2 linked regions of the Oleidesulfovibrio alaskensis DSM 16109 genome follow. The protein of the gene in region 1 interacts with the protein of each later gene in a pairwise test. Links are inferred from orthologs where the notes say so. Each region holds a gene or a part of one and is shown on either strand. Other genes may lie near its edges.

The links. The genes of interacting proteins can lie anywhere in the genome.
Region 2: the proteins of topA (region 1) and H586_RS0104895 interact in binary tests that used the Escherichia coli proteins (3 or more experiments, as listed by UniProt). The link is inferred for Oleidesulfovibrio alaskensis DSM 16109 from one-to-one orthologs.

The regions. Positions count from the first base shown.
Region 1 is NZ_KI519495.1:234,697-242,712, reverse strand. Bases 1-2,951 are described here. They hold topA (type I DNA topoisomerase), read right to left. Parts: upstream 2,623-2,951; coding sequence 379-2,622; downstream 1-378. Other genes in these bases: H586_RS0116475 (M48 family metallopeptidase), read left to right, coding at 2,833-2,951; H586_RS0116490 (glutamine synthetase family protein), read left to right, coding at 1-22. Also shown: more of H586_RS0116475, read left to right, coding at 2,952-3,621; H586_RS19665 (VgrG-related protein), read left to right, coding at 3,778-5,019; H586_RS0116465 (sigma-54-dependent transcriptional regulator), read right to left, coding at 5,301-6,701; H586_RS19660 (ATP-binding protein), read right to left, coding at 6,728-8,016. UniProt on the Escherichia coli protein: Releases the supercoiling and torsional tension of DNA, which is introduced during the DNA replication and transcription, by transiently cleaving and rejoining one strand of the DNA duplex.
Region 2 is NZ_AXWQ01000005.1:440,398-445,755, reverse strand. Bases 1-2,826 are described here. They hold H586_RS0104895 (YigZ family protein), read right to left. Parts: upstream 1,814-2,826; coding sequence 1,187-1,813; downstream 1-1,186. Other genes in these bases: H586_RS0104890 (type IA DNA topoisomerase), read left to right, coding at 1,941-2,826; H586_RS0104905 (UTP--glucose-1-phosphate uridylyltransferase), read right to left, coding at 1-915. Also shown: more of H586_RS0104890, read left to right, coding at 2,827-4,358; H586_RS0104880 (rubrerythrin family protein), read left to right, coding at 4,649-5,146.

The sequences.
Region 1 (8,016 bases):
GCGGTATCTGCCGGTCCTGTAGCCGGTGCACCGTCTGCCTCTCCGGGGCGGCGGTTACGCGTAAAGACAAACCCCGTCCTTTCCGGACGGGGTTTTATTTTCGGTAATGCCAGCCGCGGAGCAGACACAGCCATGCATGCCGGATGGCGGCAGACGCGGAATACGGGCCGGACAGGCCGCAGACACGGCTCTGCGCCTGCCGCGCTCGGTTATCTGCCGGTTTCTTTTCTCTGCCGGAGCCTGTTCTTTGTATAACATTATGCAAGCGTTCTGTAATACAAAAACGCCGCATACCGGTTGCAGAATATCTGACGGGCTGAAGCCGCCCCTAGCATAAATCCACAAAAAAAACGCGGGGCCGTTAAGCCCCGCGTCATGCTATTCTTCGTCTTCCAGCGCCCGCGTGTACTTGCAGGCAGGGCAGGCAATATGTTTGCCTCTTGCCTTGGTGGACTTGATAGTCAGAATTTTGGAATCGCACTGCGGGCAGGCTTCGGCCACAGGCCAGTTCCATGTGGCATAGTCACACTGGGGGTACCGGTTGCAGGAATAGAATATCTTGCCGCGGCGCGAGCTTTTTTCCACCAGCTGGCCGTCGCAGCCGTCATTGGGGCAGGGAACGCCGGTGGAAAACGGTTCGGTATGCTTGCAGTCGGGATAGCCCGTACAGGCGATGAATCTGCTGCCCGTGCGTGCCTGTTTGACCACAAGGTCTTTGCCGCATTCGGGGCAGGTGCCGACGGGTTTCAGTTCTTCCTGCTCACGTTCAACCAGCTGTATTGTTCCGCTTTCATCACGCGTGAAGTTACTGGTGTTTTTGCAGTCGGGGTAGCCGGTGCATGCCAGAAAGGGGCCGGCCTTGCCGAACTTGATGGCCATGGGTTTGCCGCATTCAGAGCACACGATGTCCGTTTCCAGCCCCGCCTTCACGGTTTTCATCTCTTTGGCGGCGGATGCCAGCGTAGGGTTGAAGTCGCTGGTGAAGTCCTTCATCAGTGCCACCCAGTCAAGGTCGCCTTCGGCCACTTTATCCAGCGAATTTTCCATCTGCGCGGTAAAGCCGATATCCATCAGCGTGCCGAAGTGGTTGGTAAGCATGTCACACACCACAAAGCCGAGATCGGTGGGCACAAAGTGCTTCTCTTCCAGACGGGTGTAGTCGCGGTCTACAATGGTGGAAATGATGCTGGCATACGTTGAGGGACGGCCGATGCCTTTTTCTTCCATCTCCCGCACCAGAGAGGCTTCGGAATAGCGGGCGGGAGGCTGTGTGAACTTCTGCTCTTTTTCCAGCAGGGTCAGTTCCAGCTTCTGCCCCTGCTGCATGGGGGGCAGCTCCACATTGGCTTCTTTGGCCGAAGCAGGCGCGGCGGCCATATACCCCGGAAAAAGCAGCCGTTCGCCTTTTACGCGCCACTGCGTGCCGCCGCATCCGATAAGCACCGTGGTGTCGTGGAAGCGGGCAGGCGCCATCTGCGAGGCCATGAACCGCGACCAGATAAGGCGGTACAGGCTGTACTGTTCCGGTGCCACCAGACCTTTTATTTTGTCCGGAGTCAGCGTTACGTCAACAGGGCGGATGGCTTCGTGCGCGTCCTGTGCCGAGCCTTTGGTTTTGTATACGGGCGCCTTGGCGGGGCAGTATTCTTTGCCGTACAGCGAGGCGATAAGCTCGCGCGCGCTGTCGCGGGCTTCATCCGAAATGCGGACGGAGTCGGTACGCATATAGGTGATGAGCGCCGTGGTGCCCATGTCGCCCAGATCAAGGCCTTCATACAGCCGCTGCGCCACCGACATGGTGCGCTTGGCGGAAAAACCGAGCCGCTGGCTGGCCAGCTGCTGCAGGGTGGAGGTGATGAACGGCGGCTGCGGTTTGCGTGAGCGTTCTTTCTCCTGCACCGAATCCACGATGAACGCTTTGCCCTCAATGGACTTTTCCAGTTCCTGCGCCTGCTCCGCGCTGGCAATGGCGGGTTTTTTGTCATCCACCTTGAAAAGTTCCGCCTTGAAGGGCGGGGGCGTTTCCGCGGCCAGATTGGCCCGGAAAACCCAGTATTCTTCCGATGTGAATGCATAGCGTTCGCGTTCGCGGTCTACAATCAGCCGCAGCGCCACCGACTGCACCCTGCCGGCAGAGATGCCGCGTTTTATTTTGTTCCACAGAATGGGCGAAATTTTGTAACCGACCAGTCTGTCGAGCACGCGGCGTGCCTGTTGTGCGTCAAACAGACTCCGGTTCAGCTCGCGCGGGTTTTCCAGCGCTTCGCGCACGGCGCGGGCGGTAATCTCGTTAAACTGGATACGGCTGATGTTTTTGTTTTCCTTGGCAATTATTTCAGCAACATGCCAGGCAATGGCCTCGCCCTCGCGGTCGGGGTCGGGCGCCAGAAATACATTATCAGCTTTTGCCGCAGCTTCGCGAAGGGCGGAAACAACCTTTTGTTTTCCCTGAATTACCTGATAGTCAGGAGAAAAGTCGTTTTCCTCGTCCACGCCGAGCTCCTTGGTCGGCAGGTCGCGGATATGTCCCACACTGGCCTGGACCATATATTTGTTGCCCAGAAACTTTTTGATAGTCTTCACCTTGGCGGGAGACTCGACGATGATGAGGTCTTTGCCCATGAGTTGTCCTTGTTCGCAGGCGGTTCCGCGGACGGAGCGCGTTGCGGCCTTTCGGGTGCTTGGTGTATAAAGCCTGTGCGGCCGTCGGGCTGTCACATGCTTTCAGGTAGGGGAAGATACGACAAATGCCAACAGCGTCAAGTTTGACGTGCCGCGCTTTGCCCGCTGAGGGCAGTCCGCGGCGGGCAGGAAGCCAGTAAGGACGGGATTATGCGCAGAAATATGAAAAAATGGCTTTTTGCCGCACTGACAGTGGCGGTACTGGTTGTCTCTGCCTGTGCCAAGGCGCCGTATACCGGCCGCAACCAGTTTATCATGATGGATTCGCAGCAGGAAATGGCGCTGGGGGCCTCTGAAGCGCAGAAAGTGATTAAGTCGGAGCAGATTGATACCACAAGCGACTATGCCCGTGCCGTGACCCGCGTGGGACGCCGCATAGCGGCCGTGGCCGGACACCCTGAATATAAATGGGAATTTCATACCGTCAAAAAAGACGTACCCAACGCCTTCTGCCTGCCGGGCGGAAAAATATTTGTGTATACAGGGCTGTTTGAAGCCGCCAAAGACGATGCGCAGCTGGCCGCTGTTATCGGTCACGAAGTGGGCCACGCCATCGCGCGGCACGGGGCGGAGCGGTATTCCACACAGGTTGTGGCGCAGCTGGGGCAGCTGGGGACGGCCATCGCCGTGGGCTCCCAGACATCGCCTGAGGTGGCGCAGGCCGCGGTGGCGGCGTATGGTATAGGTGTGGGCGTGGGCATACTGCTGCCCTACAGCCGCACCCACGAATACGAGGCCGACCGGATAGGTCTTATTCTTATGGCCAAGGCGGGGTACAACCCGGAAGCCGCGCTGACTTTCTGGCAGAACATGGCTGCCAAGGGCGGCAAAAAACCGCCGGAGTTCCTTTCTACCCACCCTGCTGATGAAAACCGCATAAAGGCCATCCGCCAGCTGCTGCCTGAGGCAAAAGGCTACTACCGGCCCGCATCTTCATAACCGTACGGCCGTGTCGGAGAATCGTCGGCCCTGCATGTTCCGGTTGCTGTCCATGTTTTTTTGCAAGGGTAACATGCCGGAAAAAAGAGGGTATGAAATATCGGCACTATGGTTGCTAGTCCTGCTGCGGGGTACTGCCCCGAGCGAGGAGGCACCATGGCATACGATCCTTTCAGCACCATAAGCCTGCAGAGGGCGGACAGGGTTCTGCGTACGCCCGTTACCGGCCGTACACTGCCTGCACAGCAGGCCGCCGCTGCAGGTTCCGGCACCGGACGCTTCGGGGAGCTGCTGGGCGGCAGCGCCCTGTCACGCAACGGTCAGAAGCTGCTTGATGATGTTCTGGGGCTGGGCAAAGGTGACGGCAAAGAAGAATCTCCGCTTGAAGGCGCCATGCTGGGCAGCATGAATCTACTGAATACCAGAGCGCTGGCCACCCTTACCAGAGTGCTCTCCGGCCCGTCCGGTCTGGCCGGTCTGGCATCGGGCGGAGCACCTGCCGGTACCGCGGCACTGCCCGTGGAAGGGCTGGCTTCGTTGCGGTCTGCCATAGCCGATGCCGTGGGACTGGGCAGTGAAACCGGTGAAGTAAGAGGCCGCATATCATGGAACGGTGCGGCTGCAGCCTACCGGCAGGCCGCGGAAGCTCCGGACGGCATGAGCGCGCTCCGGCAGGAACCTGCTGCGCCCGAATCTGCCGGAAAGATTGCTCCTGCTGACGGGAAGAACGCCGCAGGCGGCGTTGCGGAGTCTGCACCGCTTACCGGCTGGCTGGCAGCGCAATTTGAGTCCGGCACGCAGGGCGTGGCAAGCATCGGCTACGACCGTCATGGCGGCACCTCCTACGGAAAATATCAGATTTCCTCGCGGGCGGGCAGCATGGATGCCTTTATCCGCTTTCTGCAGCGGGCAGCACCCGAGTACGCGCAGCGTCTCAACGCCGCAGGGCCGGCCAACACCGGCGGTACGCAAGGTGCAATGCCCCGTGTATGGGCGCAAATCGCCGCTGCTGATCCGGCAGGATTTGAATCATTGCAGAACAGATTCGTGCGGGAGAACAATTTCCTTCCCGCTTTGCGAAAGGTTACCCGCAACTCGGTACTTGAACGCGACCATATGAGCGGTGTTCTGGGCGAAGTGCTGTGGAGCACCGCCGTGCAGCACGGGCCCACAGGCGCAGCGCGCATTTTCCGTCAGGCTCTGGGCAGAACCGGACAGGATGATTCTTTTACCGATCCTGCATTTCAAGGGCGGTTTATACGCACAGTTTATGACCTGCGCAGCAGGCAGTTCGGTTCCTCCACCAACGCCGTGCGCTCCGCAGTGCAAAACCGCCTTGAACGCGAAATGGAACTGGCGCTTTCATTGATCGGATCAGATAAATCGCTGTTTGCCTGATTTTGCGGATTTTGCCCGCCGGATGCCTGAGAAACCTGAGAAGCCTGAGAAGCCTGAAGAAAACCCCGTCAGGGGGCGGCTGAACCTTCCGCCACTGTAATGCGCCCCGTGCAAGGCACAGCGATGCCCGCAACGCGACGCGCCGTGCGGTTGCCGCCATGCAGCCGCAACCGTAAGCCCTTCGATGTCAGCTGACCGCGGCAGAACATGCGCAACGGGGGATGCAGGGGGAATCATGCCTCTTGCCCGCCGGAGGTCTTGTTCCGGTTCCGGTCTTCCGGTTATTCCATGCCGTATTTTTTCAGCTTGTTGTGCAGTGTTGCGCGGGTGATGCCCAGCCGGCGGGCGGCTTCGCTTTTATTGTCGGCACATTCGCGCAGCGTTGCCTCAATGGCGCGGCGTTCCAGATTTTCCAGCGAGAGCCCCGCATAGGGGTCATGGACGGTGTCGGGCAGCGGTGTGTCCGTATCGGACACTGCTGCGGTGATATCCGTTTCGCCGTCAGCCGCTGCAATGTCCGGCGGCAGTTCGCGTCCGGTGACATATTCGCCCATGCTCATGATAACGGCGCGCTCCACGGCGTTTTCCAGTTCACGCACATTGCCCGGCCAGTCATAGTTGACCAGACAGTTCATGGCCTGCGGGGTGAATCCTTTGAGCATCTTGCGGTTACGTTCGGCATAGCGGGTCAGAAAGTGTCCGGCCAGCAGGGGGATGTCGTCGCGCCGTTCCCGCAGTGCCGGTACCGCTATGCCGATGACGTTGAGCCGGTAAAACAGGTCTTCGCGGAACCTGCCTGCGGTCACCTCTGCGGTCAGATTGCGGTTGGTTGCGGCGATGACGCGTACATCGACTCTCAGCGGGTTGTCGCTGCCTACCCTCTGGATTTCACCCTGCTGCAGCGCACGCAGCAGCTTTGCCTGCAGTGCCAGAGACATTTCGCCCAGTTCATCCAGAAACAACGTACCGCCGTCCGCCTGAACAAACCGCCCGTCGCGTTTTTTGTCCGCACCGGTAAAAGCACCTTTTTCGTGGCCGAACAGTTCTGATTCCAGCAGCGATTCCGTAAGGGCGGCGCAGTTGACGGTTACCAGCGGTCTGTCACGTCTGCTGCTTCCTTCGTGTATGGCTCTGGCCACCAGTTCTTTGCCTGTGCCCGATTCTCCGGTGATGAGTACCGTGGCGTCGCTGGGCGCCACTGTGGCCACCAGCTCGGTAAGCCGGCGCACGGCCTCGCTGCGGCCGATAATGCGCGAGGCAGCCTGCCCCGCGGACAGAGAGCTGCGCAGCTCTCTGTTTTCCGAGGCCAGCCGCGTGTGATCAAGCGCGCGCTCCAGCGTCAGTTTCAGCTCGTCGAAATCAAGCGGCTTTGTCAGGTAGTCATAAGCACCTATTTTCAGGGCTTCCACCGCTGTATTCACCGAAGAATATGCCGTCATGATAAGCACGGGAATGGCCGGATTGTGGGCCATGATATGCCGCAGGGCTTCTATGCCGCTCATGCGGGCCATGCGGATATCCATCAGGATGGCGTCATATGCGCGCTCCTGCACCTTGCTCACGGCCACGGAACCGTCGTCGGCTTCTTCCGCCGAGTACTGCCAGCCGCGCAGCATGGTGCGCAGCATGGTTCTGTGCGCCTGATCATCATCCACTATCAATATGGTAGGAGCGTTTGTCATGGCTGTTCCTTTGACGCGCCGCCGGGTCAGCTGTTCGCGTTGCGTTGCGGTTCAAGCGGCAGAATGAGAGATATTTCCGTTCCGCTGCCTACGGAAGACTGCACGGCTATTTCGCCGCCGTGGGCCTCCACTATTTTGTGCACAATGGCCAGCCCGAGCCCCGTTCCCTGACTTTTGGTGGTGAAATACGGGTCAAACATGGTGCTCAGGGTTTCGGGCGTTATGCCGCAGCCCGTGTCACGCACCTTGAACCGCAGCAGCCTGCGGCCTTCGGAAGAGGTACTGTCGGTGTCAACGCTCAGCGTCAGTACGCCGCCGCTTTCCATGGCATCCAGTGCGTTAAGGCAGACATTCAGCAGCGCCTGCGTCACTCTGTCGGGGTCGAGCACTGCCTGCGGCAGGTCGTCCGCCGCGGCGAACCGCAAGTCTATGTTTTTGCCCGCGGCATCCTGCCGGATAAGGCGGAGTACGTTTTCTGCCAGCGATTCCGGTCTGCTGGGCTTTAAAGACAGGTCCGACGGGCGGGCCAGACCGATAAGGTCGGAAATGACGCGGTTGAGCCTGTCCACCTCCTGCACCATGATCCGGGCGGCATCGCGGTCTTCGCTGCCTTCGGCAAAGCGGGTGCCGAAATAGGTGGCATATCCTTTGATGGAGCTGAGCGGATTGCGTATTTCGTGAGCCACCCCCGCAGCCAGACTGCCTATGGCTGCCAGCTTTTCGCGCCTGCGTACTTCTTCTTCCAGTCTGCGCACTTCGCTCAGGTCGTGCAGCAGCAGCAGTTTGCCCATCAGCGAACCGTCTTCGCCTGTTATGCACGCACCGGTAACACTGACCGGGACAGGGCCTCCGGTGCCGGAAAGCACCGTTTCTCTGCCGCTCAGTATGTGCTGGGTGTCCAGCTGGCGTACGGCATGCATGAGTACCGGCGGCAGCGGCGGGCAGCCTGCGGCTGCTTCGTGCGCATCGTGAGCGGCGGTACCGTCTCCCAGCATGGCGCGGGCCGCATTGTTCATGAAAGAAACATCTCCGGCGGCATCCAGCACCACCAGACCTTCGGGGAGATTGGAAACAATCTCATCCGACAGGGCCTGTGTGCTTTCCAGCTCTTTGCGTGCGCGGCGGACATTCTGTGCCCAGATAAGCGATATGAAACCCGCAACCCCCAACAGCAGCACTATGGCTGCCATGGTCATGGTGTGCTGTTTGTCCTGTCTGCGGGCGTCCTCGAACGGCTGAACGTCGAACCCGACAAAAATGATGGGCGGCGGGCCGTCCGGCTGCTGCCAGTTATCCCACGCGTGGTTGCGCATGT
Region 2 (5,358 bases), on another replicon or contig:
CTGAAAGGCGTCGGTTTCATCGGGGGGGCACTGCGCCAGTTCGCGCAGTATCAGACCGCCGTCGCGGTGTTGCGCCAGATGACCGCCCTTTTTGTCAGAAGCTGTGCGCGGAGCCACCTCCATGATAAAGGGCAACTCGTTGCCGGCCATGTATCCGAGAATACGCATATCCAGCACGGCACCCAGATTGTCGGAGTTGGAGACAAAGGCATAGCGGCGCCCGTGGGAGAGCAGATCGTCCAGCACGCCTGAAGTGACCAGCGAAGCATACAGGTCGCCGTGTCCGGGCGGGTTCCATTCCATGTCCGGACTTTGCGGGTACGACACAGGCTGCAGCGTACGGCGTGAAACCTTGGGAAATTTGTGCTGCACAAAGCATACCGGTGTGCACTGGCGGCAGTCTTCTTCGCGTATGTCGGCAAGTGCCTGCAGAGTTTCTTCGTGCGTGCTGAAGCTGTTCATGAGAGCAAGCGGCAGCGGGCCGCCGCACTCTTTTTGCTGCAGCAGGGCCTGCTGCATAATAATATCCAGAAAGCGCATCTCGCCGAAAACGGGTATAAGCGATTTTGCATGGGTCATGCCCATGCTGGTACCCAGTCCGCCGTTCAGCTTGATAACCACAGCCTGACGCGCCGCCTGTCTGCCTGCTTCGCGGAAGGACTCCAGCGAATCGACATGAGGCAGGTCGGCAGCGGAGACAGGCAGCAGTTCCGCTTCGTGCAGATAGCCGGTGTGGCGGGCCACGATTTCGTCGTAGTAACTGTTAAAAAGGCGTATCAGCCCTTCGGATAGGCCATGCAGCCGCATTTTGCGGGCAAAAGGGGCAAAAGCCGTCTGGCCGTTACCGGCGCGGGGGCTGTCGTCTGCAGCAGGTGTCTGTTGTTCTGTCATGGTACCGGATGGAAAAACCCGCATGGGTGTCACAGGCTCCGTGTGGGTTGCGGTTGTGATGCGGAAAACCGGAAAAACGAACCTGTATATTACGATAACTGTGGTATATTGCCAGTATAAATTTGTCCGCGGTCCAGATGTGCGGGCATGCCCCGCAGCATCGGGAAATTTGGTGTTCAACTGTCTATACTATTTCGTGATTTATGGCAAAGTCCGTGCAGGGCTTGCGGTGCGGCAGACCAACGGACGGTAAAGGCGGAGCATGCAGGCGGGGTGTGCGGGTGCCGGATGTGTATCAGGCCGGCTCTCCGGCTTTTTCTATAAGCACTGTGCCGTTGGTGAGCTCTGTCAGTGCCTGTCGCAGAGCGGCTACGTTCTCCTGCGGCAGGGTTATGGTAAAACCTGCATCAGCGGCGTATTCTTCGTGCGTCACTACGGCCTCGTGTTCTTCAATCAACCGTTTAAAAACGGTCACATGAGTGTATTCCATAATTATATTCAGATGGGCGGGAAAAATTTTTTCACGCACGGGCAGGCTTTCCAGTCCCAGCGAAACCATGCCACCGTATGCGCGTACCAGCCCCCCTGTGCCCAGTTTGGTACCGCCGAAGTACCGCGTGACCACCACGGCGATTTCTCCCACGCCGCCATGCAGCAGCACATTGAGCATGGGGCGTCCTGCAGTGCCGTGAGGTTCTCCGTCGTCGCTCATGCCCACGCGGGCGGTGTCACCCGGCGCGCCGCACATGAAAGCCCAGCAGTTGTGGGTGGCATCGGCATGGCGGGTGCGGATGCTGTCAATGAACTCTCTGGCCGAATCCGGACACGGGGCATGGGCCAGATAGGCAATAAACAGACTGCGTTTAATGGTGTCCTGCACGGTATGCACTGCCACCGCGGGCACAGGATAGCGCTGATTCATGGCCTGTGCCTACTCTGCAGGCGCGGCGGGGTCAAGATGCGCGCCAGCTGTCATTTGACGCCCGCCTTTCAAGCGGGTAGGTAGCGGCTCAGACTGGCTCAGAGCCTGTCAGGCGGAATCATATATTATGTCTAAAATACTTATTATTGCAGAAAAACCATCCGTAGCGCGGGAAATTGCACCGCTGGTCGGTGCCGTTTCCAGACGTGACGGCTTTCTGGAAGGCCCGACGCATATCGTCAGCTGGGCGGTGGGGCATCTGGTTAACATAGCCGAGCCGGAAGAACAGGACGAAGCATGGGGCGGACGCTGGGCGCTGGAACAGCTGCCCATGATTCCCCGGCAGTTTCGACTGACCGTGCTGCCCGAAGCCCGCAGACAGTATGAAACCGTGCGGCGGCTCATGCATCGCGATGATGTGGCGCATGTGGTTAACGCCACCGACGCCGGACGGGAGGGTGAGCTTATTTTCCGGCGCATCCAGCTGCACGCCGGCTGCACAAAGCCTGTGCAGCGCATGTGGGCCAACGATATGACGGAAGAAGGGCTGCGCCGCAGTCTGGGCAACCTGCTGGAGGATGCCGCCAAGCGTAATCTGGGGCTTGCGGCCTTTGCACGGGCCGAGGCGGACTGGCTTATCGGTATGAATCTTTCGCGCCTGTTCACGCTGAAGGCCGGTTCACTTATTTCTGTCGGTCGTGTGCAGACGCCGGTGCTCAAGCTTATCTGTGACCGGCGTGCGGAAATAGAACATTTTGTTCCTTCTGATTTCTGGACGGTGGAGGCCCGTTTCGGCCGCAGCGCACCCTGTAATGCCGGTGGTGCCGCAGCTGCGGCCGGTTCCGCCGCGCCGGTGTGTTTGTCTGCCGGGGCGGCGGACGCGCAAGGAGCGGAAAAACACCCCCCGCAGGCCGCTGCGGCAACTGCCGGTCAGGCATCATGCCCGCCGGATGAGAACGCGGATGCCCGAGGCACGGGAACGGAGACACCGGCTGATGATGTGTTCAGTGCCGTGTGGCACCTGCCGCCGGACTTCAAGGAAACACGTCTGGAGCGGCAGGATGATGCCGAAGCAGTCATCGGTCGTTGTCAGGGCGGTACAGGCGTGGTGGACGCCACGGAAAACCGCAAGGGTTCTCAGAAACCTCCGCTCCCCTTCGACCTGACTACCCTGCAGCGCGAAGCGAACTCGCGTTTCGGCTATTCAGCCAAGGAAACACTGGCCATAGCGCAGGCTCTGTACGAACAGCGCAAGCTCATCACTTATCCCAGAACTGATTCGCGATACCTTACCCGTGATTTGTTCAAGGAAATTTTAAAGCATTTCAGAGCGGTATATCATCTGTACCCGCAGGAGACGGTTCCGGCAGTGGAGCGTGTCAAAGCGGGGTGCAAGTTTGACTGTGTCAATGACAAAAAAGTCACCGATCACCACGCCATCATTCCCACCGCTGCCAAAGGCAGGCCTGATGCGCTTTCTGCCGAAGAACGTAATGTTTACGACATGGTCTGCCGCCGTTTTGTGGCCGCGTTCAGCGCTCCGGCCAGTTTCATGTCATCCACGGTACGGGTGCTCTCCGGTGAAGATGTTTTTGTAGCGCGGGGAAAAGTATTCAAGGATATCGGCTGGCTGGCTGTGGAACCGTGGCGCACGGCCGAGGACAACCCGTTGCCCGCACTGCGCAAGGGGACACGGCTGCATGTGCATGAAGTTTCGGCTGTCAGACGGCAGACAAAAGCTCCGGCGCATTTTACCGATGCTTCGCTGCTTGCCGCCATGGAAACCGCGGGGCGGCTGGTGGATGACGAAGAGCTGCGCAATGCCATGAAGGAGCGCGGGCTGGGCACTCCGGCCACAAGGGCACAGATTATTGAAACCCTGCTGGCGCGGGGATATGTGGAAAAGAAAGGCAAAAGGCTGATTGCCACCGATTCCGGCATGCAGGCCGCGGCGCTGGTCTCTTCCATGCTGCCTGATATGGCCTCGGCGGAACTGACCGGTCTCTGGGAAAAAAAGCTCAAAGATATCGAAGCGGGAAATAATACATACCCTTTGTTCATGCAGGAAATCAGAACCATGCTGGCGCAGAGTGTTGAAAGCATAAAGCCCCGCAATGTCAAAAACATACTGGTAGAAACCGCTGCGCGTCTGGCCTCGCGCGAGCTGGACGGTAAATGCCCGTTGTGCGGGGCAGAAGTGGAAGAGCGGGACAAAGGCTTCGGGTGCAGCCGCTGGAAACGCGCTGACGGCGGGTGTCCCTTTATGATCTGGCGGACATTTATGGGTACGCAGATTGATGCGGGTATGGTACGCGAGCTGCTGGAGACGGGCTTCACCAGTCAGGAACTGCAGCTTACTTCCCGCGGCGGCAATACTTTTTCGGCACGGCTCAGACTGGAGCAGGGAAGAGTGCGCCCCGACCTGCCGGAAAAACATGCCCGTGCGTCCGGCGGCGCTGCACCGTCTGCCGGTGTGGACATGCACGACCCTGCCGAAAATCCTTTTTTCGCGGATGAAAATCCGTTTCCGCCGGAAATGCCCTGATTGACCTGCGTGCTTGATGCCTGCCCGTTTTTGCGCAGCTCAGGCTGACCTGTATGGCTCGACCGGAAAAAGCAGACTTGCTCCGCTTTTTCCGGTCTGTTTTTTGTTCCTGTTGCTTTTTGATGCCGAGATGTTAAGTGTGGCGGTGCTTTTTTCCTCCGGGCAAAAAAAAAAATTGCAGAAAAGGGTTTACAAAGAGAAAAAAGTTTGTTTAATAGGAATCGTTACTGATTGAGAGCGGAGTGCTTCCGCAGAATATAACTGAAAACAAAACATACAGGAGCATTGAAATGTCCAAGACCATGGAAAATCTGATGGCTGCTTTTGCCGGTGAATCTCAGGCCAACCGCAAGTACCTTGCCTTTGCCAAGCAGGCAGAAAAGGAAGGCCACCATCAGGTTGCCAGACTGTTCCGCGCTGCCGCCGATGCCGAGACCATTCATGCTCACGGTCATCTGCGCAATGCCGGTAAAATAGGCACCACAGCCGAAAACCTGAAGGCCGCCATTGAAGGCGAGACCTATGAATTTGAAAAGATGTACCCCGTGATGATTGAAGAAGCCGAAGCCGAGGGCGAAAAGGTTGCAGCACGGTATTTCGGGTTTGCCAACAAGGCGGAAGAAGTGCACGCCAATCTGTACAAGAAGATGCTTGCAGCGCTGGAAAGCCCCGAAGAAGTTGACTACTACAACTGTTCCGTGTGCGGATACACCCACGAAGGTCCTTTTGACGGCGATAAGTGCCCCATCTGCGGCGCCGCCTCCAAGGCTTTCTACAAGGTAGATTAATTTACGGGACAGGGTTTTTGCCCTGCCTGAGTTGCCTGCGGGCCGGAAATATATTTCCGGCCCGTTTTTTTTGTGCCGGACGGTGTGCTGTGCGGCTTCCGGGTGGCCTATGGGCGGGTGCAGGCCGGTAATGGTTCCGGATTATTCAGAATAATAACGTTGTATATATCGACGCGTGTCATTTTTTATCTGCTGTTTATGTGCTATGATCC